DNA from 4 places in the Kocuria rhizosphaericola genome. Region 4 is predicted to be linked to each of the others. Evidence: riboswitches for the same ligand, from Rfam matches in the RefSeq annotation. Region 4 holds a riboswitch; each other region holds the start of a gene.
The links. Region 4 has a riboswitch for thiamine pyrophosphate ahead of ACH9D2_RS03435 (3-oxoacyl-ACP reductase). Riboswitches for the same ligand answer to the same signal wherever they lie in the genome.
Positions count from the first base shown of each region.

Region 1: linked by a shared signal. The riboswitch ahead of ACH9D2_RS09810 (ECF transporter S component) and the one ahead of ACH9D2_RS03435 (3-oxoacyl-ACP reductase) in region 4 are both predicted to bind thiamine pyrophosphate.
Region 2: linked by a shared signal. The riboswitch ahead of thiM (hydroxyethylthiazole kinase) and the one ahead of ACH9D2_RS03435 (3-oxoacyl-ACP reductase) in region 4 are both predicted to bind thiamine pyrophosphate.
Region 3: linked by a shared signal. The riboswitch ahead of ACH9D2_RS02815 (FAD-dependent oxidoreductase) and the one ahead of ACH9D2_RS03435 (3-oxoacyl-ACP reductase) in region 4 are both predicted to bind thiamine pyrophosphate.

Region 1 covers NZ_JBISWK010000093.1:14,687-20,069, reverse strand. The annotation lists gene ACH9D2_RS09815 (ATP-binding cassette domain-containing protein) at 1-1,306, opposite strand, end outside; gene ACH9D2_RS09810 (ECF transporter S component) at 1,303-1,923, opposite strand; TPP riboswitch at 2,014-2,133, opposite strand; gene ACH9D2_RS09805 (DUF4235 domain-containing protein) at 2,259-2,534, opposite strand; gene mnhG (monovalent cation/H(+) antiporter subunit G) at 2,593-3,060, opposite strand; gene ACH9D2_RS09795 (monovalent cation/H+ antiporter complex subunit F) at 3,057-3,329, opposite strand; gene ACH9D2_RS09790 (Na+/H+ antiporter subunit E) at 3,326-4,039, opposite strand; gene ACH9D2_RS09785 (Na+/H+ antiporter subunit D) at 4,036-5,383, opposite strand, start outside.
Region 2 covers NZ_JBISWK010000062.1:1,796-7,178, forward strand. The annotation lists gene ACH9D2_RS06470 (Rne/Rng family ribonuclease) at 1-2,516, shown strand, start outside; gene ACH9D2_RS06475 (nuclear transport factor 2 family protein) at 2,696-3,430, shown strand; TPP riboswitch at 3,597-3,690, shown strand; gene thiM (hydroxyethylthiazole kinase) at 3,733-4,557, shown strand; gene thiE (thiamine phosphate synthase) at 4,554-5,237, shown strand; gene ACH9D2_RS06490 (bifunctional hydroxymethylpyrimidine kinase/phosphomethylpyrimidine kinase) at 5,234-5,383, shown strand, end outside.
Region 3 covers NZ_JBISWK010000032.1:48,848-54,230, forward strand. The annotation lists gene ACH9D2_RS02795 (VOC family protein) at 1-335, opposite strand, end outside; gene ACH9D2_RS02800 (alpha/beta fold hydrolase) at 445-1,236, opposite strand; gene ACH9D2_RS02805 (hypothetical protein) at 1,352-2,368, opposite strand; gene thiE (thiamine phosphate synthase) at 2,456-3,175, opposite strand; TPP riboswitch at 3,191-3,294, shown strand; gene ACH9D2_RS02815 (FAD-dependent oxidoreductase) at 3,291-4,682, shown strand; gene thiS (sulfur carrier protein ThiS) at 4,679-4,918, shown strand; gene ACH9D2_RS02825 (thiazole synthase) at 4,920-5,383, shown strand, end outside.
Region 4 covers NZ_JBISWK010000034.1:31,818-37,200, reverse strand. The annotation lists gene ACH9D2_RS03455 (glutamine synthetase family protein) at 1-31, opposite strand, end outside; gene eat (ethanolamine permease) at 106-1,536, opposite strand; gene ACH9D2_RS03445 (hypothetical protein) at 1,718-1,873, shown strand; gene ACH9D2_RS03440 (FadR/GntR family transcriptional regulator) at 2,068-2,829, shown strand; TPP riboswitch at 2,884-2,987, shown strand; gene ACH9D2_RS03435 (3-oxoacyl-ACP reductase) at 3,033-3,797, shown strand; gene ACH9D2_RS03430 (LLM class flavin-dependent oxidoreductase) at 3,797-5,197, shown strand; gene ACH9D2_RS03425 (Acg family FMN-binding oxidoreductase) at 5,113-5,383, opposite strand, start outside.

The sequences.
Region 1 (5,383 bases), on a different contig from region 4:
GCAGCTCGTCCGTGCGGCGCTCCCGCTCGGCCACCGGCGTGCCCGCCAGCCGGGGTCCGTACTCGAGCTCGGCGCGCACGGTGGCGCGCAGGAACTGGTGCTCGGGCTCCTGGAAGACCGTCCCGACGCGGGCCACGAGCTCCCGGCCGCTCCATTCCAGAGGGTCCGGACCCGCGCCGCGGTCGAGGTCCGGGTGGGCGGTCACGGTGCCGCGCACGGGGGCCAGCAGGCCCGCCAGCGTCAGCGCGAGCGTGGACTTGCCGGCGCCGTTGGGCCCGGTCAGCGCGAGCGCCCGGCCGCGGCGCAGGCTGAGGCCGATGTCGGCCGCCGCGACGGGCAGGTTCCGGCCCGTCGCGGCGTCGTCCACGGGGCGGCCCCTGCGCCGCGCCCGCCGCCGGGCGCGCAGCCGGCGCGCCGAGGGCTGGACCCGTGAGACACCCAGACCGGTCGCGCTCAGCAGCGGTTCGCCGCCCTCCCCGGGGCGGCCGTCCGCGCACGGACTCGCGGGCGCGCGCGTGGCCGGGACCCGGCCGGGGACCCACACCCCCGCCCCGCTCAGCTCGTCGGCCGCGGCGCCCAGCACCTGCCCCGGGGTCCCGTCGTGGGTGATCCCCCCGTCGTGGCCGAGCACGACGACGCGGTCCACGACCTCGGCCCACACGGCCACACGGTGCTCCACGACCACGAGCGTGGCCCCGCTGCGGTCGAGGCAGGAGACCACCGCGTCGCGGACCTGCCGCACGCCGGCGGGGTCCAGGTTCGCGGTCGGCTCGTCGAGCAGCAGCAGCCCGGGGCTCATGGCCACAGCGCCGGCGAGCGCGAGGCGCTGTTTCTGCCCGCCGGACAGGGCCGCGGTGGAGTGGTCGAGCGGGAGGTCGAGGCCCACGTCGTCGAGCGCCGCGCGCACCCGCGGCCAGATCTGCTCGCGGGCAACGGCGAGGTTCTCCAGGCCGAAGGCGGTGTCGTCGCCGATCCGGGACAGCACCACCTGGGACTCGGGGTCCTGCTGCACGAGGCCGGCGCGGCCTCGCGCCAGGTCCGGCGGTGTGCCGTCGAGCAGCAGCTCTCCGCTGCGGGAGAGGCCGTCGTCGTCGTGCAGGACTCCCGCGAGGGCGTGCAGGAAGGTCGACTTGCCCGCCCCGCTGGGCCCCAGCAGGAGCACCCGCTCTCCCGGTTCCAGCACGAGGTCGACGCCCCGCAGGGCGGGGGCGTCCCGGCCGGGGTGGTGCCAGCCGAAGCCACGGGCCTCGACCCGCGCCCCCGCGGTGGCGGGCGCGCCGGGGTGCCGCACCGCCGGGGCGGTCATCGCCGCGCGACCCGGCCCGAGGCCAGGCCCTGCAGCACGCCCGTGGCCGCGAGCGCCTTCACCACGGCCCACATCAGCAGACCGGCGAGCACCGCGCCGGAGAGGGCGGCGAGGACCACGTAGACCACCTGGTGGCCGAGCGCCCACTCGTAGTTGTAGAGGAGGTTCTCGCTGACGCCCAGGAAGATCCCGCTGACGGCGCCGGCGGCGGCGGCCACGGCGGCGTTGTACCGGCGGTAGCGGAGGGCGGCGAAGACGAGTTCGGCCCCGATGCCCTGCACGAGGCCGGAGATGACCACGGTCCAGCCGAAGTGGGTGCCCAGGAAGCCCTCGATGACTGCGGCGAGCAGTTCGCAGAACAGCGCGGCCCCGGGCTTGCGGATGATCAGCCCGCCGAGCACGCCGGCCACGAGCCAGCCTCCGGCGATCAGGCCCACGGCGGGCGGGTAGGCGACCGCGGCCGTGCCGACCACGGGGTAGAGCAGGTTCGACCACGCCCAGAAGACGACCGCGCACACGGCGGCGAGGACGGCGGCCACGACGATGTCGACCACGCGCCAGGACGAGGCGCCGGACGTGCCGGGACGGCGGGCGGGGCGGTGGGTGGTGGTGTTCACGGTGGGTTCCTCCTGGGCTCAGCGAGCCGTCGGTGCCAGGAGGGGACGGGGTCCTACCGGGCCGCGCCGGTGGCGCGCTCCCGGGGAACACCCCTGAGATGCTCGACTCCCTTCGCCGGTGCTAACCGGAGCAGGTTCGAGGGTCTGCGGCGATCCGCACTCTCAGCGCCGCGCCGGTGCTCCCGGCGGGGCGCTCCCCTGTCGTTCAGTGGCACCCAGTCTACCCCTCCGTCCGCCCGGCCGTGCACACCCCGCACGACGAAGGGGCCCGTCCGGTCGGACACCGCTGCGGTGTCCGCCCGGACGGGCCCCTTCGCGAGGATGCTCGCCGGGGCTCAGACCTCGGCCTGGCTCGAGGCCTTGGGCTTCTCCTTCTTCTCCTCCATCTTCGCCACCTGCCGGTGGACGGCGACCTTGATGATGGTGCCCACGAGGCCGGTCACGACGGACCAGATGATGATGGCCGTCCAGGTCTCGCTGGGGTCCGGGTTCTTGGCCGGCGGCGGGTTGCCCGTGACGCGCGTCCACACCGAGCCGAGCACCTTGTGCGAGAGGACCACGCCACCGAGTGAGGCACCGGTGCCGAGGAGTTCGATGACTTTGTCGTTCATGGGCTGATGCTCCTTGTCGTCCGGGGGACGCGGGTGCGCCTTGTCGGTCCCGACCAGCCTAACGCGTCCCCGCCGTTCCGTCAGTCTGCTGTCCGTCCGCTCGCCGGCCGTCCGGGCTCGGCGCCGGGGGCACCGCGGCGGCGCCCTCCACGGTGGCCCCGGCGGTGCTCTTGCCGGTACGGTTGAGCACCGCCTGCAGGTCGTCCTGGGTCAGCGTGGTGCGGTTCAGGTGCTTGGTCCGGTAGGTCGAGCGTCCCACCATGTGCGCCGAGACGGGCACGGTGAGCAGCTGGAAGGTCCAGCCGAGGACGATGAGCGGGATCATGGCGGGGTCGCGGTTCTCCAGGGCCACCGCCGTGAGCATGAGGAGCAGCCCGAACACCTGCGGCTTGGTGCCGGCGTGCATGCGCGTCAGCAGGTCCGGGAAGCGGACGAGGCCGATCGCGGCGGCGAGGGACATCAGCGCGCCGACCACGAGGCACACGGCCGCGGCGGCGTCCAGGGCGGTGTCCAGCACGGCGCTCACCGCCCGTGCTCGGCGGTCTGGGTGGCGAACCGAGCCACCGTCACGGAGCCGATGAACCCGACCAGCGAGACGATCACCATGAGGATCAGGTTGTTGAGGTGGCCGTGGTAGGCCATCTCCACGGCGAGAGCGGCCGCGACGATGGCCAGCAGCACGTCGGTGGCCACCACGCGGTCCAGCAGGGAGGGGCCCTTGGCGAGGCGGTAGAGGGTGCCCGCGGCGGCCGTGCTGAGCAGCACGGCCGCGACGGCCACGGCGATCTCCATCACGAGCGGTCCTCCTCGGTGGTGGCGGCCGGTGGATCGGCCGGTGGATCGGCCGGTGGATCGGCGGGTGGATCGGCAGGGACGTCGTCCCGGCGGCCGCCCACGATCTGCTGGCTCGCGGTGACCGGGGAGCCGATCGCGGCGCTGTCCCCACAGGCGGCGGCTCCGTCCCCGCGCCGTTCGGCCTGCAGCGCGGCGAGCTCCTCCCGCGTGCCCATGATCCTGATCCAGGCGGCCTCCACCCGCAGCGCGGAGCGGCGGAACTCCTCGGCTTCCTCGGCGTTGCGGACGTTGAGCGCGTGGAAGTACAGCGTGCCGGCGGCACGGTCCACCTCCACGACGAGCGAGCCGGGGATCAGGGTCATGGTGTGCCCGGTGGCCGTCAGGAGCAGGTCCGAGCGCGTGCGCAGCCGGACGCCGACCACGGCGTTGCGCGCGCGCGGCCCCACGAGGATCGCGATCAGCATCACCTCGACGCTCGCCTTGGCGACCTGCCACACGAAGGTCGCGGCGAAGAGCACGAACTGGACCACGTCGAACCGGCCCGACAGCTGCACGGACGGCAGATAGAGGACCCAGGTCACGAGCAGGGCCAGGACCAGCCCGACCAGCAGGTTGCCGAGTCCGAAGTCGCCCCACAGGGCGCCCCACACGACTACGAGCCACACCAGCAGCGGCAGCTCGACGAGCAGGGAGTTCTTGGGCCGGGTCACGGTGCCTCCTCCACGACGGGCCGCGGCGCGGCCGCGGGGTCCAGCACGGACTCGACGTAGCGCTCGGGGCGGACGAGGTTCTCCGCGGCGTTGTCCGCGAGCTGGAACAGCGGCCCGGCGAACACCGTCAGGGCCACGCCCACCGCGACGAGGGCCGAGGCCCCGCCGAGCATCGAGGGGGACATCAGGCGCACGTCGCCCTTGCCCGCGAACCGGCCCGCCTGGTCGTCGACGGCGCCCGAGGTGAGCAGGAACCGGGAGCCGGCGGGCACCGGGGCCAGCAGGATCGGGTCCGGGTACTCCGCGTCCTCCGGGGCGCGGAGGAACACGCGGTTCCACACCCGCATCAGGGTCAGCAGGGTCAGCAGGGAAACCGCCACGGACCCCGCGACCAGGACGTAGGCCAGTGCGTCGCCCTGGGCGACGCCGGCCTGCAGCAGGCCGGTCTTGCCCAGGAAGCCGGAGAACGGCGGGATCCCGCCGAGGTTGAGCGCGGGCACGAGGTAGAGCAGCGCGAGCAGCGGGGAGATCCTGGCCATCCCGGCCAGCCGGTCCACGTTGGTGGATCCGCCGCGGCGCTCGATCAGGCCGGCCACGAGGAACAGGCTCGTCTGGATCACGATGTGGTGGGCCACGTAGTAGACCGTGGCGGAGAGGGCTTCCTGGGTGCCCACGGCCACGCCGAAGATCATGTACCCGATGTGGCTGATCAGCGTGAAGGAGAGCATGCGCTTGATGTCGATCTGCGCGAGCGCGCCCAGGATGCCGACCACCATGGTGAGCAGCGCGACCCACATCAGGAGGTCGTCGAGCCGTTCCCCGGGGAAGAGCACGGTCTCGGTGCGGATGATCGAGTACACGCCCACCTTGGTCAGCAGGCCGGCGAACACCGCGGTGACGGGGGCGGAGGCCGTGGGATAGGAGTCCGGGAGCCAGAAGGACAGCGGGAAGACCGCGGCCTTGATCCCGAACGCGATGAGCAGCATCAGGTGCAGCTGCATCTGGGTGCCCACCGGGAGCCCCTGGAGCTTGACCGAGAGGTCGGCCATGTTGATGGTGCCCGTGGCCGCGTAGATCATCGCGATGGTGATCAGGAACAGCACGGAGGAGATCACCGAGACCACCACGTAGGTCACGCCGGTGCGGATCCGCTGGACGGTCCCGCCCATCGTCATGAGCACGTAGGACGCGGTCAGCAGGATCTCGAAGCCCACGTAGAGGTTGAACAGGTCCCCGGCGAGGAAGGCGTTCGACACCCCCGCCACGAGGATGAGGAAGGAGGGGTGGAAGATCGAGATCGGCCCCTCGTCGTCGCCGTCGGCCACGCCCTGCCCGCTCGCGTAG
Region 2 (5,383 bases), on a different contig from region 4:
CCGACGAGGGCGAAGAGGCCGGACCGGACGCGGGCGGTGGCACGACCAGCCGGCGCCGTCGACGCCGCCGCCGCGGCGAGGTCGACATGGAGCTCGTGGGCGGCAGCGACGACGACCCGCCCAACACCGTGACCCGGGTCCGGGCTCCCCGCGCCGCGGAGGCCGCCACGGTCGACGAGGTCGTGGCCGTGAAGGGCTCCACGCGGCTCGAGGCCAAGAAGCAGCGCCGGCGCGAGTCCCGCCAGACCGGCCGCCGCCGCCAGGTGATCACCGAGGCGGAGTTCCTGGCCCGCCGCGAGTCCGTCGAGCGGCAGATGCTGGTCCGGCAGAAGGACAACCGGATCCAGATCGGCGTCCTGGAGGACGGCGTCCTGGCCGAGCACTTCGTCTCGCACACCCAGCAGGACTCCCTGATCGGCAACGTCTACGTGGGCAAGGTGCAGAACGTGCTGCCGTCCATGGAGGCCGCGTTCATCGACATCGGCCGTGGCCGCAACGCCGTGCTCTACGCCGGTGAGGTCAACTGGGACGCGTCCCGGCTCGAGGGCGGGCCCCGCCGGATCGAGGTCGCGCTCAAGTCCGGGGACTCGGTCCTGGTCCAGGTCACCAAGGATCCGGTGGGGCACAAGGGCGCCCGGCTCACGAGCCAGATCTCCTTGCCCGGCCGGTACCTGGTCTACGTCCCGGGCGGGTCGATGACCGGGATCTCCCGGAAGCTGCCCGACGTCGAGCGCGCCCGGCTGAAGAAGATCCTCAAGGACCGTCTGCCGGACGGGGCGGGAGTCATCGTGCGCACCGCCGCCGAGGGGGCCTCCGAGCAGGAGCTCACCCACGACATCAACCGGCTGCGCGCCCAGTGGGAGCAGATCCAGGAGCGGGCCGGATCGACGAAGACGCTTCCGCCCGAGATGCTCTACGCGGAGCCGGACCTGACGATCAAGACGGTCCGCGACGTCTTCAACGAGGACTTCACCACCATGGTCGTCCAGGGCGAGGAGGCGTGGGACAACATCGAGGCGTACGTGACCTACGTCGCACCGGACCTGCTCGACCGGCTCAAGAAGTGGGACGAGGACGAGGACCTGTTCGTGAACTACCGCGTGGAGGAACAGATCCAGAAGGCGCTCGAACGCAAGGTCTTCCTGCCCTCGGGCGGCTCGCTCGTGATCGACCGGACCGAGGCGATGACGGTGGTCGACGTGAACACCGGCAAGTTCACCGGCTCCGGCGGCAATCTCGAGGAGACCGTCACCAAGAACAACCTGGAGGCCGCCGAGGAGATCGTGCGGCAGCTGCGGCTGCGGGACATCGGCGGGATCATCGTGATCGACTTCATCGACATGGTGCTCGAGGCCAACCGGGATCTCGTGCTGCGCCGGCTGGTGGAGTGCCTGGGCCGGGACCGCACCAAGCACCAGGTGGCGGAGGTGACCTCGCTGGGCCTCGTGCAGATGACGCGCAAGCGCATGGGCACCGGCCTGCTCGAGGTGTTCTCCGAGCCGTGCGAGCACTGCGCCGGTCGCGGCGTGGTGGTCCACGACCACCCGCTCGAGGGCCGCTCCGGCGGCGCCACGGGGGAGTCCCGCGACCAGCGTCCCAACCGGACGGAGCGCAAGCGCGGCCGCGGGGGCCGGAACGAGCAGCAGCCTGCCCGGACGGAGCAGCGCTCCGGCGAGCCGGATCCCGCGGAGAAGGCCAAGGCCGAGGCCGCGCGGACGGCGTTCGCGACCATCGCCGCCGCCACCCATCACGAGGAGGCCGCCGCGGAGGAGCAGGCCCGCGCCGAGGAGACCGCCCCGCCGGCGGAGTCCCGGGCCGAGGGCTCGGGACGCTCCCGGAAGAAGCGGCGCGGCAAGCGCAGCCGCAACCGCGGTCAGGGCACGGACGTGGCAGAGCAGCAGCAGGAGACGGAGGAGAGTCCCGTCCCGGCCGCACCGGACCAGGTCCCCGCCGACGGGTCGCCGGCCGAGCAGGGCTCGCGCCTGACGATCAAGGGCGAGGTCATCGAGCTGCCGCAGGGCCACGCCCCCGTGGAGGAGCCCGCCGAGGCCCGGCCGCTGAGCCTGGACTCCCTCGCGGAGGCCTTCGAGCACAAGGCGCCGGAAGACGCCTCCGCTCCCCAGGACGGCACCGCTGTTGAGGAAACCGCCGCGGAGGACACCGCGGAGCAGGACACCGCGGCGGAGGACGATCGTGCGGGGACCGGCGAGCAGGAGAACGCCGCGCGGGAGAGCACGGCGCAGCAGGCTCCCGCCCCGGTACAGGCTCCGGAGCAGGCGAACGCCGAGCCGGCGCGCCCGCGCCGTCGCTCCCGGCGGGCCTCGGCTCCGGCGGCCCGAGCGGGAGAGGCCGAGGTGACCGCCGGCCGGGCGGCCACCGCGGAGGGCGCCCGGCACGAGGCCAAGGCCGTCGCCCAGCGCTCCCCGGAGGAGTCCTCCGGGCGGACGCCGACCGTCGTCGGCGTCGGCGTCAAGGCCGAGGACCTCACCAGCGGCCGGCCCGCCGAGCAGGGCTGAGCCGCCCCGCCGCAGCACGACGGAGGACCCCGACCAGCACGGTCGGGGTCCTCCGTCGTCACACGGTCCGCATCCCTGTCGGGCCGTGCACGGCCCGGGTAGCGTGGACGCACGACATGCGGGCCGACCGACCGGGCCGATCCGTCGGAACCCCGGCCCGCAGTGCCCAGGGGATGGCCATGAGCAGCAAACAGATCGTACTCACCGCGGGCCGCGAACTCTTCGGCGACCGGGACGCCTCGTCCGTCGACCGGCACTGGGCCCCGGACTACCGGCAGCACTCCGCGCTCGCGCCCGACGGCACGGAGGGGCTCCGAGCCATGTTCCAGCAGCTGCCCGACGACTTCCGCTTCGAGCCCCTGCGGGTGCTCGAGGACGGCGACATGGTCGCGGTCCACTGCGTGTACCACGGCTTCGGCCCCGAGCCCACGGTGGCGGTGGACGTCTTCCGCGTGGAGGACGGGAAGATCGCCGAGCACTGGGATGCCCTGGCACCTCTGCCCGGCGGATCCGCGGGGAGGCGCCGGACCGACGGCCCCCGGGAGACCACCGGGCACGAGCGCACGGCCGCGAACAAGGCCCTGCTCACCGAGTGGGTGCACGAACGGCTCATCGGTGCCGACCGGGACGCCCTCGAGGAGCTGGCCCGCGACCCGCGCTACGTGGAGCACGGTGCCGACCCGGACGAGCGGATCACCCGGGGCACCCTGCGCCGGGTGCTCGGTGAGGGCGACTTCGTGCTGACCGTCACCGAGGCCCTGCTCGGTCGCGGCAACGGCGGTGCGGAGCACGGCGACCCCGTCCCGGCCGGCTGCTACGACCTGTGGCGGGTGGCGGACGGTCGGATCCTCGAGCACTGGGAGGTCTGCCAGCCCGTCCCGGAGCGGATGCCGCACGGGAACGGCTTCTTCTGACTGTGAGGATCTCTCTCGCAGCCTGACGGTGCTGGGCCGGGGGAGGGGATCACGAGCGTGCCCCTTCGTCCGGGCGGCCGCCCCGCCGGTCAGGCCAGCGGCGGAGCCCCGGCCCCGCCGCCGGGCCCTCCTCGTCCGGGCTCCCTCGACCACTAGACTGGTGGGACGAACTGACACGGGGTGCCGCTCGAGCGGCTGAGAACACACCCGTCGAACCTGATCTAGCCAGTACTAGCGAAGGGATGTCGCAGATGCGCGATGCCGTACCCACTTCCGCCCGCACACCAGGAGCCGCCCGGCCGGTGCCACCGGACCCCGCGCTCGCCGAGGACGCCGCCGCGGCCCTGGAGGACCTGCGCTCCGCGGCTCCGCTCGTGCAGTGCATCACCAACGCCGTGGTCACCAACTTCACCGCCAATGCGCTGCTCGCCGTGGGTGCGTCCCCGGCGATGACCGACATCCAGGGTGAGGGCGGGGTCTTCGCCGAGTTCGCCGACGGTCTGCTCGTCAACACCGGCACGCCCACCGCCGAGCAGCGCGGTGCCGCCTACGAGGCGGTCGGGGCCCGGCGCCGCGCGGGCCGGGCGTGGGTCCTGGACCCGGTGGCGGTGGGCGTCCTGCCCGTGCGGACCGCGCTGGCCCGTGACCTGCTCGAGCTCCGGCCGGCGATCGTGCGCGGCAACGCCTCCGAGGTCATGGCCCTCGCCGGCGGCACGGGAGGGCGCGGCACGGACGCCACCCACGGCGTCGACGCCGCCCGGGACGCCGCCGCCGCGCTCGCCGTGCGGGCCGGCTCGGCGGTGGCCGTGTCCGGGCCCGTGGACCTCGTGCGCTCTCCGGACGGCACCGTCGTCCGGGTCCCGCACGGCACGGACCTGCTGACCCGCATCACCGGCGGCGGCTGCGCCCTGGGCGCCCTCATGGCAGCGTTCACCGCCGTGCGCGCGGACCCGGCCGCGGCGGCCGTGGCCGCCACCACGGTGTACACGCTCGCGGCCGAGGACGCGGCCGCCGACTCCGCCGGGCCCGGGTCCTTCGCCGTGGCGCTGCTGGACCGGCTGCACGCCGTGACGCCGGAGCGGATCGCCGCCCGGGCGGGGCTCGTGCGCGAGGAGGACGCCCGGTGAGCCCGCGTATCGACCCCGCCGCCCTGTCCCTGCACCTGGTGACGGACAGCGTCCTGAGCGCGCCCCGGACGGTCCCGGACGTCGTGGCGGCCGCCGTGCGCGGGGGCGCCACCATGGTCCAGGTCCGTGAGAAGGACGCGCCGGTCCGGGAACTCGTCGCCCTGCTGACGGCCGTCGCCGAGCGCGTGGGCCGGCAGGTGCCCGTGCTCGTGGACGACCGCGCGGACGTCTACCTCGCCGCCCGCGCGGCCGGCGCCCCCGTGGCCGGGGTGCACGTGGGCCAGTCGGACCTGCCCGTGGCGCTCGCCCGGCGGATCTGCGGTCCCGACGCCGTGCTCGGCCTGGGCGCCGCCACGGCGGAGGAGCTCGACGCCGCCTCCGCGCTGCCCGCCGGCACGGTCGACTACCTGGGCGTCGGAGCGGTGCGGGCGACCCGCACGAAGCCCGACCACCCCGCGCCGCTGGGCCTCGAGGGCTTCGCCCGCGCCGCGGCCCGCGCCACCCTGCCGTGCCTGGCCATCGGCGGAGTGCGGGTCGAGGACGCCCCCGCCCTGCGCGCCGCCGGCGCCGCCGGGCTGGCCGTGGTCTCCGGGATCTGCGCCCACCCCGACCCCACGGCCGCGGCCGCCCGCTACGCGCGGGCCTTCGCCGCCGTGCCCGCCGAGGAGGTGGCCCCGTGACCCCGCGCGTGCCCCGCGTCCTGGCCGTCGCCGGCACCGACCCCACGGGCGGGGCCGGCCAGCACGCCGACCTCAAGTCGATCGCCGCGATGGGCGGCTACGGGATGAGCGCCGTCACCGCCGTCGTCGTCCAGAACACCGTGGGC
Region 3 (5,383 bases), on a different contig from region 4:
ACGGTCGCCACGGAGGCGAGGGCCGCGGCGAGTGCGGGCTCGTCCTCGAAGACGACCGCGGTGTGGAACAGTCCGGCCTGGCCGCGGCGGGCCGGCGGGAGCTCCTTGACCTGGCGCAGCCGCACGACCGTCCGGCCGTCCCGGCCCAGGACCGCGGTGTCCCCGGCGTGGGACAACACGTCGAGGGTGACGGCGTCCGAGTAGTAGGCGACCATCGCGTCCAGGTCGGAGACCAGCAGCTCCACGGCGCCCATACGGGTGTCGGCGGCCAGCAGGTCCTGGGCGGGGCGCTTCGTCAGGGTCTCGGGGGCTGGGTTCTGGGGAAAGATCGGCATGTCGGGAATCTCCGTCGGCGGGGGCGGCGCATTGGTTGATGTGTCCCCAACAGTAGTCCCAGATGCTTTCCTGTGCAAGCAAATCCTCTCGGCCGGGAGGGCCCGCGGCTCAGCGCACTCCGCCCGTCCGGCTCAGCACGAGCTCGACGGTCTCCGCGGGCCGGTCCCACATCGGGAAGTGTCCGCAGGAGTCGAACCAGTGCAGCTCGGCATCGGGATACCGCTCGAGGGCGCGGCGTGCCTGACCGGGGGTGACCACCCGGTCCTGGCGACCCCAGCCGATGACGACGTCTCCCGGTGTCTGCGCCCGGGTGGCCCCGTCCTGATCGGGCCCGTGCACCAGGGCTCGCAGGAGGGCGTCGTAGGCGGGGGAGGTCGCCCACGAGCGCAGCTCGCGCAGGACCATGTCCTGGTCCAGGGCCCACGGCCGGGGACTGAGCTGGGCGAGCAGCGCGGTGCGGGCGGCCGGATTCCGGGTCAGCGCCGGGAGCACCGGTCGCAGGACCCGGACGAGCCGGATGGAGGCGCCGATCGAGAGCCCGAACATCAGGCGCTGCCGGGGACTCCAGAAGCCCCCGGGGGACAGGGCGACGGCGGTCCCCCCGACCCCGCGCCGGGCGAGCTCGAGCACGAGGCGGGCCCCGACCGAGCTGCCCAGCAGGTCGACCCCCGCCAGCCCGTGGGTGTCGATGAAGGCGGAGATCGCGTCGGCGAGGCGGGCGATCGTCACCTCGCCCTCCAGCGGAGCAGTGGCGCCGAAGCCGGGCAGGTCCACGGCGATCACTTCGCGATGGGCGGCCAGGCCGGCGAGGACCGGGTCCCAGGTCCGCCACGTCGAACCGAGACCGTGGATCAGCAGCAAGGGCCTGCCGGTGCCGAGCCGTTCGTGATGCATGTCCATGACCACGATCCTTCCCCACGGCGATCCTCCTGGCCAGCACCGCCGGCCGCGCGGGGCCGGCGGTGCTGGTCGGCCGGGGGCTGTCCCGGAGGGCAGGTGCCGGGCTGCGCGGCGGTCAGAGGATGAAGATCAGGGCGGCGATGACGGCCAGGATCACCAGGAAGACGATGCCCCACGCCTTGAGGTTGTCGGAGTCGTCCTCCTCGGGCTCGGCCGGGCGCGGCGGCCACCCGCCCGGGCCGGGACCGAACACCGGGCCGGAGGGTCCCTGCCCACCGGCTGCCGGTCCCGTGGGCGGCTGCTCCTCCGCACCGTACCCGGGAGCGCCCTGACCGGGGGCGCCCTGGCCCGGGTACTGCCCGGGCGGCGGGGGAGCCGGTGTCGCGGGGCTCACGCCCCACTGCGGGGCCTGGGGTGCGCCCGGCGGAGGGACGTCCGGCTGAGAGGTGTCCGTCGCCGGCGCGCCCGGGCCGCCGGTCGCGGGCGGGCCCGGCGCGTAGGGCGGGGCCGGCGGCGGAGGCGCCGGGGGCAGCGTCTCGCCCGAGAGTACGGGCCCGTCCTCGCGGTGGCCCTGCTCCGCCTCGGTCAGCAGGGTCACGAACTGCTCGAGCGGCTCGGACCCGTCGTGCTCCCGCGCCAGGAAACGCTCGGCGCGGCGGCGCACCACCCGGTAGACGCGCCCGTCGTCGGGGATCCCCAGGTCCCGGGCGGCCCGCGCCACGGCGAGCGGGGGCTGCTCCGGCAGGGGGTTGGTGCCCCACTCCAGGAGACCGGTCAGCAGCGGGCGCTCGAGCACGGGGGCCAGGGCCGCCCGGGCACCTGGCACCCGGGTCAGCTCCAGCAGCCCGCCCGGCGGGGCGGACGGGCATCCCGGCACGTCGCTGGGCAGCCGGGCGGCGCGCTCCAGCCAGAACGTGTCCCCGAAGAGGGTGGCGAGCAGCACGGCCGCGGCGAGCCGGTCGTCGCTCGGCGCGGCGTCCTCCGGGGCGCCCTGCTCCCAATGGGTGCCGAGCGCGCGGCGGGCGGGCTCACCGGCCAGCCGGACGCGCAGTTGCACGTCCTCCGGGCCACGAGCGGTCTCCGCGGGACGCTCCACCGCGTGCCGCACCTGGGGGTCGAGCTCGGGGTCCATGGGCCACCTCTCCGTCGTCGTCCGTGGGTCCATGCTCTCAGAACGTGCTGTGCGGCGGCGGGGAGCCGGAGGGGAACCGGACCGCGCTCAGGCGGGGAGCAGGCTGCGCAGCTGCCCCGCGGCGACGCGCGGGTCGGGGGCCTCGGTGACGGCGCGGACGACGACGACGCCGCGCGCCCCGGCCTCCAGGACCTGCGGGAGCCGCGGCTCGTCGATGCCGCCGATGGCGAACCACGGCACGGGCAGGATCTCCGGGTCCGCGGCGAGCCGGGCCTCCGTGAGCTCGGCGACCGCGCGGACGAACCCCGGTCCGGTGGCGGGGCGCCCGGGCTTGGTGGGCGTGGCCCAGACGGGGCCCGTGCAGAAGTAGTCGACGTCCGGGTCCTCGAGCGCCGTCCGGGCCTGGTCGAGGTCGTGGGTGGAGCGGCCGATCAGCACGTCGGGGCCCAGCAGCTGCCGGGCCTGCGCGGGGGAGAGGTCGTGCTGTCCCACGTGGAAGACGTCGGCGCCCACCAGCGCGGCGATGTCGGCGCGGTCGTTGACGGCGAACAGGGCGTCGTACTCGGCGGCGACCCGGCCCAGCAGCCGCAGCGCGGCGATCTCCTCGTCCGCGTCGATGCTCTTGTCCCGCAGCTGGACGATGTTCGCGCCACCGGCGTACGCGGCGTGCAGGAACTCCTCGAGGTCGCCCCGGTCCCGGCGGGCGTCCGTGCACACGTACAGCCGGGCGGCGAGGAGCTTCGCGGCCCGGGTCTCTCGCAGGGAGGACTCGGCGGGGGTGGAGGCGTCATGGGTAGACTGGGTCACACGCTGATGATAGGTCAGCGGTTCTGCGGGAGCCCCACCGGGGGCTGAGAGGGCGTCCAGCGCCGACCGCCACACCTGATGCGGGTCATGCCGCCGTAGGAAAGGACGTCTCCGAGTGATCTCCGCGCACCCCGCCCCGGCGACCGCGCCCCACCCGCTGGTCGAGCAGCCCGAGCACGTCCGGGCCGACGTCGCCGTGGTCGGCGCGGGGGTGATCGGCCTGGCCACCGCCTGGGAGCTGCGCCGGCGCGGCCGCTCCGTGGTCGTGGTGGACCCCGAGCCGGGCTCCGGCGCCAGCCGCGCCGCGGCAGGGATGCTCGCCCCGGTGAGCGAGGTGCAGTACCAGCAGGAGCCCCTGTACCCCCTCATGATCGCCTCGGCCGCCGAGTACCCGGCGTTCGTGGCCGCCCTCGAGCAGGCCGCCGGCGGGACGGTGGGCCACCGTGCCACCGAGACCCTGGTCTGCGGCGTGGACGCCGCCGACCGGCAGGCCCTGGCGGACCTCCGCGAGCTGCAGGGGCGCCACGGCATGACCGTGGAGCAGCTGCCCCTGCGCGCCGCCCGGGCCCTCGAGCCCGCTCTGAGCCCGCGGCTGTCCGCCGCGTTCCGGATCCCCGACGACCACCAGGTGGACCCGCGCCGCCTCGTGGCCGGACTGCTCGCCGCCCTCGTCGCACCGGAGCTCCCCGAGCCCCCGGAGTCCGCGGAGTCTCCGGAATCGCTGGAGCCCCCGGGACTCCCCGAGTTCTCGGCTGCGCGCGACGGCGGACCGGCCCACCTCGTCCACTGCCTCGCCACGGGACTGCGCCGCAACGCCGAGGGCGCCGTGACCGGCGTGCGCCTGGCCGACGGCGGGATGGTCTCGGCGACCTGGACCGTCCTCGCCCCCGGCACGGGCCTCGGCGACCTCGACGGGCTGCCGGAGGACTGGCACCCGCCCCTGCGGCCCGTGCACGGGGACGTCCTGCGCGCCCGGGTCCCCGCCGGGGCCCCCGACCTGCTCGAGCGCACCGTCCGCGGCCTGGTGCACGGAGTGCCCGTCTACCTGGTGCCCCGGACGGACGGCACCGTGGTGATCGGGGCGACCTCCCGCGAGGACGACCTGACCGGCCCCAGCGCCGGCGGCGTGTTCCGGCTGCTGCGCGACGCCCAGGCGCTCGTGCCCGGCGTCGCCGACCTCGAGCTCGTCGAGGTGCTGGCCCGCGCCCGGCCCGGCACCCCGGACGACATCCCGTACCTGGGCCGGGTCCGCAACCCTGACGGCTCGCTCGTGCCGGGACTCGTGGTCTCCACCGGCTACTTCCGCCACGGCGTCCTGCTCGCCCCGCTGGCCGCCCGGCTCGCCGCGCAGCTCGCGACCGGCGGGTCCGGAGCCGATCCGGCCGCCGACGCCGAGCACCTCGCCAGCACCGACCCGCACCGCTTCGACCGCCCTGTCGAGGCCCGTCGAGGGGACCCCGAACCGGCCACCGCCGGACCCGGCCCCCGGAGCAGGAGCACCCGATGACCGCCATCACCCTCAACGGCCGTCCGCACGTCGTGACGGAGGACGCGACCGTCGTCGACCTCGTCGCCGAGACCGTCGGCCGGGCCCTGGGCCCCGACGGCGCCCCGCTCGACGGCGGGCGCCTCGGCGTGGCCGTGGCCGTGGACGCCGCGGTCGTGCCCCGCAGCCGCTGGCGGCGGACCCCCGTGGCGGAGGGCCAGGCCGTCGAGATCATCACCGCCGTCCAAGGAGGCTGACGTGACCGGACCGCACCCCGAGCCGACCGCTGATCACGACCCGCTCGTGCTCGACGGCACGGAGCTGTCCTCCCGGCTGATCATGGGCACCGGCGGCCTCAGCTCGCTGCACATCCTCGAGCAGGCGCTGGCAGCCTCCGGCACCGAGCTGACCACCGTGGCGCTGCGCCGCTACGCCCCCGGCCAGGGCGACTCCCTCTTCGCGCTGCTCGAGCGCAACGACATCCGGATCCTGCCGAACACCGCCGGGTGCTACACGGCCCGGGACGCGCTCCTGACCGCCGAGCTCGGCCGCGAGGCCCTCGAGACCGACTGGGTCAAGGTCGAGGTCATCGCCGACGAGGACACGCTGCTGCCCGACGTCGTGGAGCTCCTCGACGCCACCGAGCAGCTCGTGGCCCGCGGCTTCAAGGTCTTCGCCTACACCTCCGACGACCCGGCCGTGGCCCGCCGCCTCGAGGACCT
Region 4 (5,383 bases):
CGTTGCGGGGGTGCTGGGGAGTCTCGGTCATGGGTCCGGTCCTTCGTCGCTGAGGTCGGTGGGTGCGCTGAGGTCTCTGGGGTGGGTGGCGGGCGGGGCTGGGGGTCAGTGCAGGTCCGCCTCGGCGGTGCGGATCTGCGCGAACTCCTCCTCGGGGGCGTGGCCCACGAGGCGGTGGCGGCTGTAGAACCAGTAGTAGGCGAGGAAGACGACGAACACGAGGGCGGTGATGGACGCGGCGAGCACGTCGACCAGGAACGTCGCGACCACGGCCACGAGCGCCAGCACCAGGGCGATGCCGGTGGTGACCACGCCGCCCGGGGTGCGGTAGCCGCGCGGGAGGTCGGGCTCCCGAAGCCGGAGCACGATGTGGGAGAGGTTCAGCAGCACGTAGGAGACGGTGGCGCCGAAGACCGCGATGTTGATGAGCAGTCCGCCGTCGCCGGTCGCGGCAGCCAGCACGAAGCCGACGGTGCCCGGCACGATGAGGGCGACCCACGGGGTCCTGCGCTTGCCGGTCAGCGAGAGCCAGCGGGGCAGGTACCCGGCCCGGGAGAGGGCGAACAGCTGCCGGGAGTAGGCGAACATGATGGAGAAGAAGCTCGCGACCAGACCGGCCAGACCCGCGTAGTTCACGATGCCGGCCATGACGCTGTCCGCCCCGGCGACCGTGCGGATGGCCTCCGGCAACGGGTTGTCCGAGGTGCTCATGGCCTCCGAGCCCGCGGCTCCGGGGACGAGGACGAGCATCAGCGCGCCGGAGACCAGCAGGAAGGCCATGGCCACGATGATCCCGCGCGGCATGTCGCGGCGCGGGTCGGCGGTCTCCTCGGCGGCCAGCGGCACGCCCTCGATCGCCAGGAAGAACCAGATCCCGTACACCAGGGCCGCCATCGCCCCCGCGTACCCCATGGGCAGGAACGCGCTCGCCCCCACGGCGTCGTTCGGGACGATGTCGAAGAGGTTGGCGGCGTCGAAGTGCGGCACGAGCGCGACGACGGTCACCCCCAGCGCGAACACCGCGATCACCGTGATCCCGAACATCAGCTTGAGGGCCTCGCCGACCCCGTACATGTGGATGCCCATGAACACGAGGTAGGTCACGAGGTACACGGGCCAGGAGTTGGTGATCCCGAACAGGCCCAGCGCCTCGATGTAGCCGCCGATGAACGTGGCGATCGCCGCGGGGGCCACGGCGTACTCGATGAGCACGGCCATCCCGGTGGCGAAACCACCGAGGGGGCCGAGGGCACGCCGGGCGAAGCCGTAGCCGGCCCCCGCCGTGGGCAGGGTGGAGGAGAGCTCGGCGAGGCCGAAGACCATGCAGGTGTACATGAGGCCCATGAGCACGAAGGCGATGAGCAGCCCGCCCCACCCGCCCTCGGAGAGCCCGATGTTCCAGCCGGAGAAGTCCCCGGAGATGACGTAGGCGATGCCCAGGCCCGCGAGCAGCACCCAGCCGGCAGCCCCGGAGCGGAGCTGGCGGTGCTGGAAGTACTCGTCGGTGCGGTCGGGCTGTGATGGGGAGTCGGGCATGGGACGATCCCTCCGGGTTCCACAAAGGTCTGAAAACAGACATATGGCGCGAGTGGTCACAGTCTGTGGGCTGCTCTCCGCCCCGTCAAGACCCTGCGTCGCAGGGCCGGACGAGCGTCGAGCGGCGCGTGGGGCCCCGGCCCGGTGGAGACGGCCCTGCGGATGTCGCAGAATGGTGGGCATGAACAAGACCAGCGCATCTGCTCCCGACCGCCCCGGCTCCCAGAACTCCGGCTCCGCCCGCTCCTGGGCGTTCATCGCCATCGCGGCGGGCTTCCTCGTCTCCGTCGCGCTGATCATCGCGGTGGGCGTGGTCGCCATCGATCTCACCCACTAGGAGCTCGGCGGCCGTTCCCGCTGGATGGAGCGGGGGGCTGCCCGGGCCGGGCGGCCCCCCGCTCCTGCTCGTGACGCCGCCCGGCACAGCGGGCGCCGTTCCCGCGGAGTCGGTCCCGGGGACACGACGCGGCGTCGGCCCCGGGGGCCCGTGACACGATGGGCGCACGTCGTACCGCAGGGAGGAGCGCCGCCGTGAGCGATCCCGTCCAGCACCCCCGCATCCGCCCGGTGCGCCAGGGCAACGCCTTCGAGGAGGCCGTGGAGCGGATCCTCGACTCGATCCGGCTCGGCCTGTTCCGCAAGGGCGAGCGGCTCCCGCCCGAGCGGGAGACCGCGGCGATGCTCGGGATCTCCCGCGCCACGCTGCGGGAGGCCCTGCACGAGCTCCAGGCCGCAGGGGTCCTGGAGGTGGTGCGCGGCCGGTACGGCGGGACCTTCGTGACCGGCCGCACCGCCCTGCCGGACGAGACCCTCCCTCCCGTGGATCCCGCGGACGTCGAGGACGTGCTGGTGTTCCGCGCCGTCGTCGAGCCCGCCGCGGCGGAGCTGGCCGCGGCGGCGTCCCTCAGCGCGGCGGCCCGGGAGCACCTGCTCGCGTGCCTCCGGCAGGTCGAGGAGAGCTCCCCGGAGGACTACCGTCCCGCCGACGCGCGCTTCCACATCGCGGTCGCCGAGCTGGGCGGCTGCCCCAGCCTGGTCCGCGCCGTCGCGGAGGTGCGCTCGCGGGCCAGCGACCTGCTGGACCGGATCCCTCTGCTGCCGGTCAACCTCGAGCACTCCGACCGCCAGCACCGCGAGCTCACGGACGCCGTCCTGGCCGGGGACGCCCCCGCCGCCCGGGCCGCCTCCCTCGCGCACCTCGAGGGCACGGCCGCGCTGCTGCGCGGTTTCCTCGGGCACGGGGCGCAGCCTCCCGACGACGACGCCCCCGGTGACCGCCGCCGTCCGGTCTGAGCTGCCGCCCGCGGAGGACCGGGCGGATCCCGGGACGGCGTGCCTATACTCGTCCGCAGTGACACGGGGTGCCGGCGCCGCACGACGAGCCGGCTGAGATGACACCCGTCGAACCTGATCCAGTTCGTACTGGCGAAGGGATGTCCTGTCGGGGCCCGCCGTGGCCGGCCCCGCGTCTCCTCGCCCTGACCCCAGGGAGTCCCATGCAGATCGCAGAACAGGTCGTCCTCGTCACCGGCGGGGCACGCGGTCTCGGCCGCAGCGTCGTCGAGGCCTTCGCGGCCCAGGGCGCGCGGGTCGTGGTCAACCACCGGACCAGCGGGGCGGCCGCGGAGGAGCTCGTGGACCGGTACGGTCCCGACCGGGCCGTGGCCCTGCGCGCCGACGTGACCGACCCCGGGCAGGTGGCGGACCTGCTGCGCGCGGCCCGGGAGCACTTCGGCTCCCCCGTCACCACGGTGGTGAACAACGCGCTGGCCGACTTCTCCTTCAACGGTGACGCCCGCTCCTCGGCGGAGGGCATCCGCTGGGAGGAGTTCGACGCCCAGTTCTCCGGCAGCGTCCGCGGGGCGCTCAACACCACCCAGCAGGCGCTCCCGGGCATGCGGGAACGGGGCTTCGGCCGGATCGTGAACATCGGCACGAACCTCTTCCAGAACCCCGTGGTGCCCTACCACGACTACACGGCCGCCAAGGCCGCGCTCCTGTCGCTGACCCGCACCCTGGCCAAGGACCTCGGGCCGCACGGCGTCACGGTCAACATGGCCTCGGGCGGACTGCTGCGCACCACCGACGCGAGCGCCGCCACGCCCGAGGAGGTCTTCGACCAGATCGCGGCGGGCACCCCGCTGGGTCGCGTCACCACCCCGGCCGAGTTCGCCGACGCCCTCCTGTTCTTCGCCTCGCCGTGGGCCCGCTCGGTCACCGGACAGAATCTGGTGGTCGACGGCGGACTGGTCCTCGACTGATGGGGGCCGCCGCGACCGCGCCGCGACAGCTGCACCTCAACGCCTTCCTCTTCGGCGCGGGCCACCACCAGGCCGCCTGGCGGCACCCGGACTCCTCCGTGGAGCGGCTCGGGGACATCGCCCACTGGGAGGATCTCGCCCGCACCGCCGAGCGCGGCCTCTTCGACGCCGTGTTCCTCGCCGACGGGCACAGCGCCGGCGACGTGGGGGTCGGGCCCCGGTGGTTCCTCGAACCGCTGACGGCCCTGTCCGCCATGGCCCGCGCCACGGAGCGGATCGGGCTCATCAGCACCGTGTCGACGACCTTCTGGACGCCCTTCCACGCCGCCCGCCTGCTGGCCTCGCTGGACCACATCAGCCGCGGCCGGGCCGGCTGGAACGTGGTCACCTCCATGTTCGACGCCGAGGCGCGCAACCACGGCCTGCCCGGGATGCCGCCGCACGCGCAGCGCTACGCGCGGGCGGCGGAGTTCGTCGACGTGACCCTGCGGCTGTGGGACTCCTGGGCCGACGACGCCGTGGTCGGCGACCGGCGCGGTCTGCACGCCGACCCGGACCGGGTGCGCCGGATCGACCACGCGGGCGAGCACTTCCGCGTGGACGGGCCGCTGACCGTGCCGCGCCCGCCCCAGGGGCGCCCGGTCCTCTTCCAGGCGGGCGCCTCCGGGCCGGGTCGGGACCTGGCCGCCCGCCACGCGGAGGGCATCTACGCCGTGGCCTACGACCTGGAGAGCGCCCGGGAGCACACCACGGACCTGAAGCGGCGCGTCGCCGCGGCCGGGCGGGACCCGGGGTCCGTGGCCGTCATGCCCGGCCTGGTCGCCTACGTGGGCTCCACGGAGGAGGAGGCCCGGGCCAAGCAGGCCGAGGTCGACGCCCTGCTGCCCGTGGAGCAGTCCCTGGCCCAGCTGTCCGCCTTCGTCCAGCAGGACTGCAGCGGCTGGGAGCTGGACGCCCCGGTCCCGGAGCTGGCCCCGCTCGAGGCCTTCACCGGGCCCCAAGGCCGGTACGCCACGATCCTGCGGATCGTGGCGGTCGAACGCCCCACGGTGCGGCAGCTGCTGGGCCGGCTGGCCGCCGGAGGCGGGCACTGCACCGTGGTCGGCACCCCGGAGGCCGTCGCGGACCGGATGGAGCTGTGGTTCCGCTCGGGGGCGGCCGACGGGTTCAACCTCATGCCGCCCAGGCTGCCGGACTCCCTCGACGACTTCGTGGACCACGTGGTCCCCGTGCTCCAGCGCCGGGGGCTCTTCCGCACCCGGTACACCGCGTCCACGCTGCGCGGACACCTGGGTCTTCCGCGACCCGGTGACGGTCAGGGGCGTACCGCGGTGCCCCGGGTGGCGCGAGAGCCCGGCGGGTCCGCGAGCACGTCCTCGATCGGTCTGCGCAGGCTGTAGGGCAGTCTGGGGCCGTGGCCGAAGCGCACGGCGAGCTGGCCGTGCTCCCCGGCGAGGCCCAGCCACGTCTCGAACCGGGGTCGCAGCTCCGGGACCTCGATCGGCTGGTTGACGAAGGCCGTGCGGATGTCGAGCGCTTCGGCCTGCAGGGCGAACCGCTGGCAGGCCCGTCCCGCCTCGACCCAT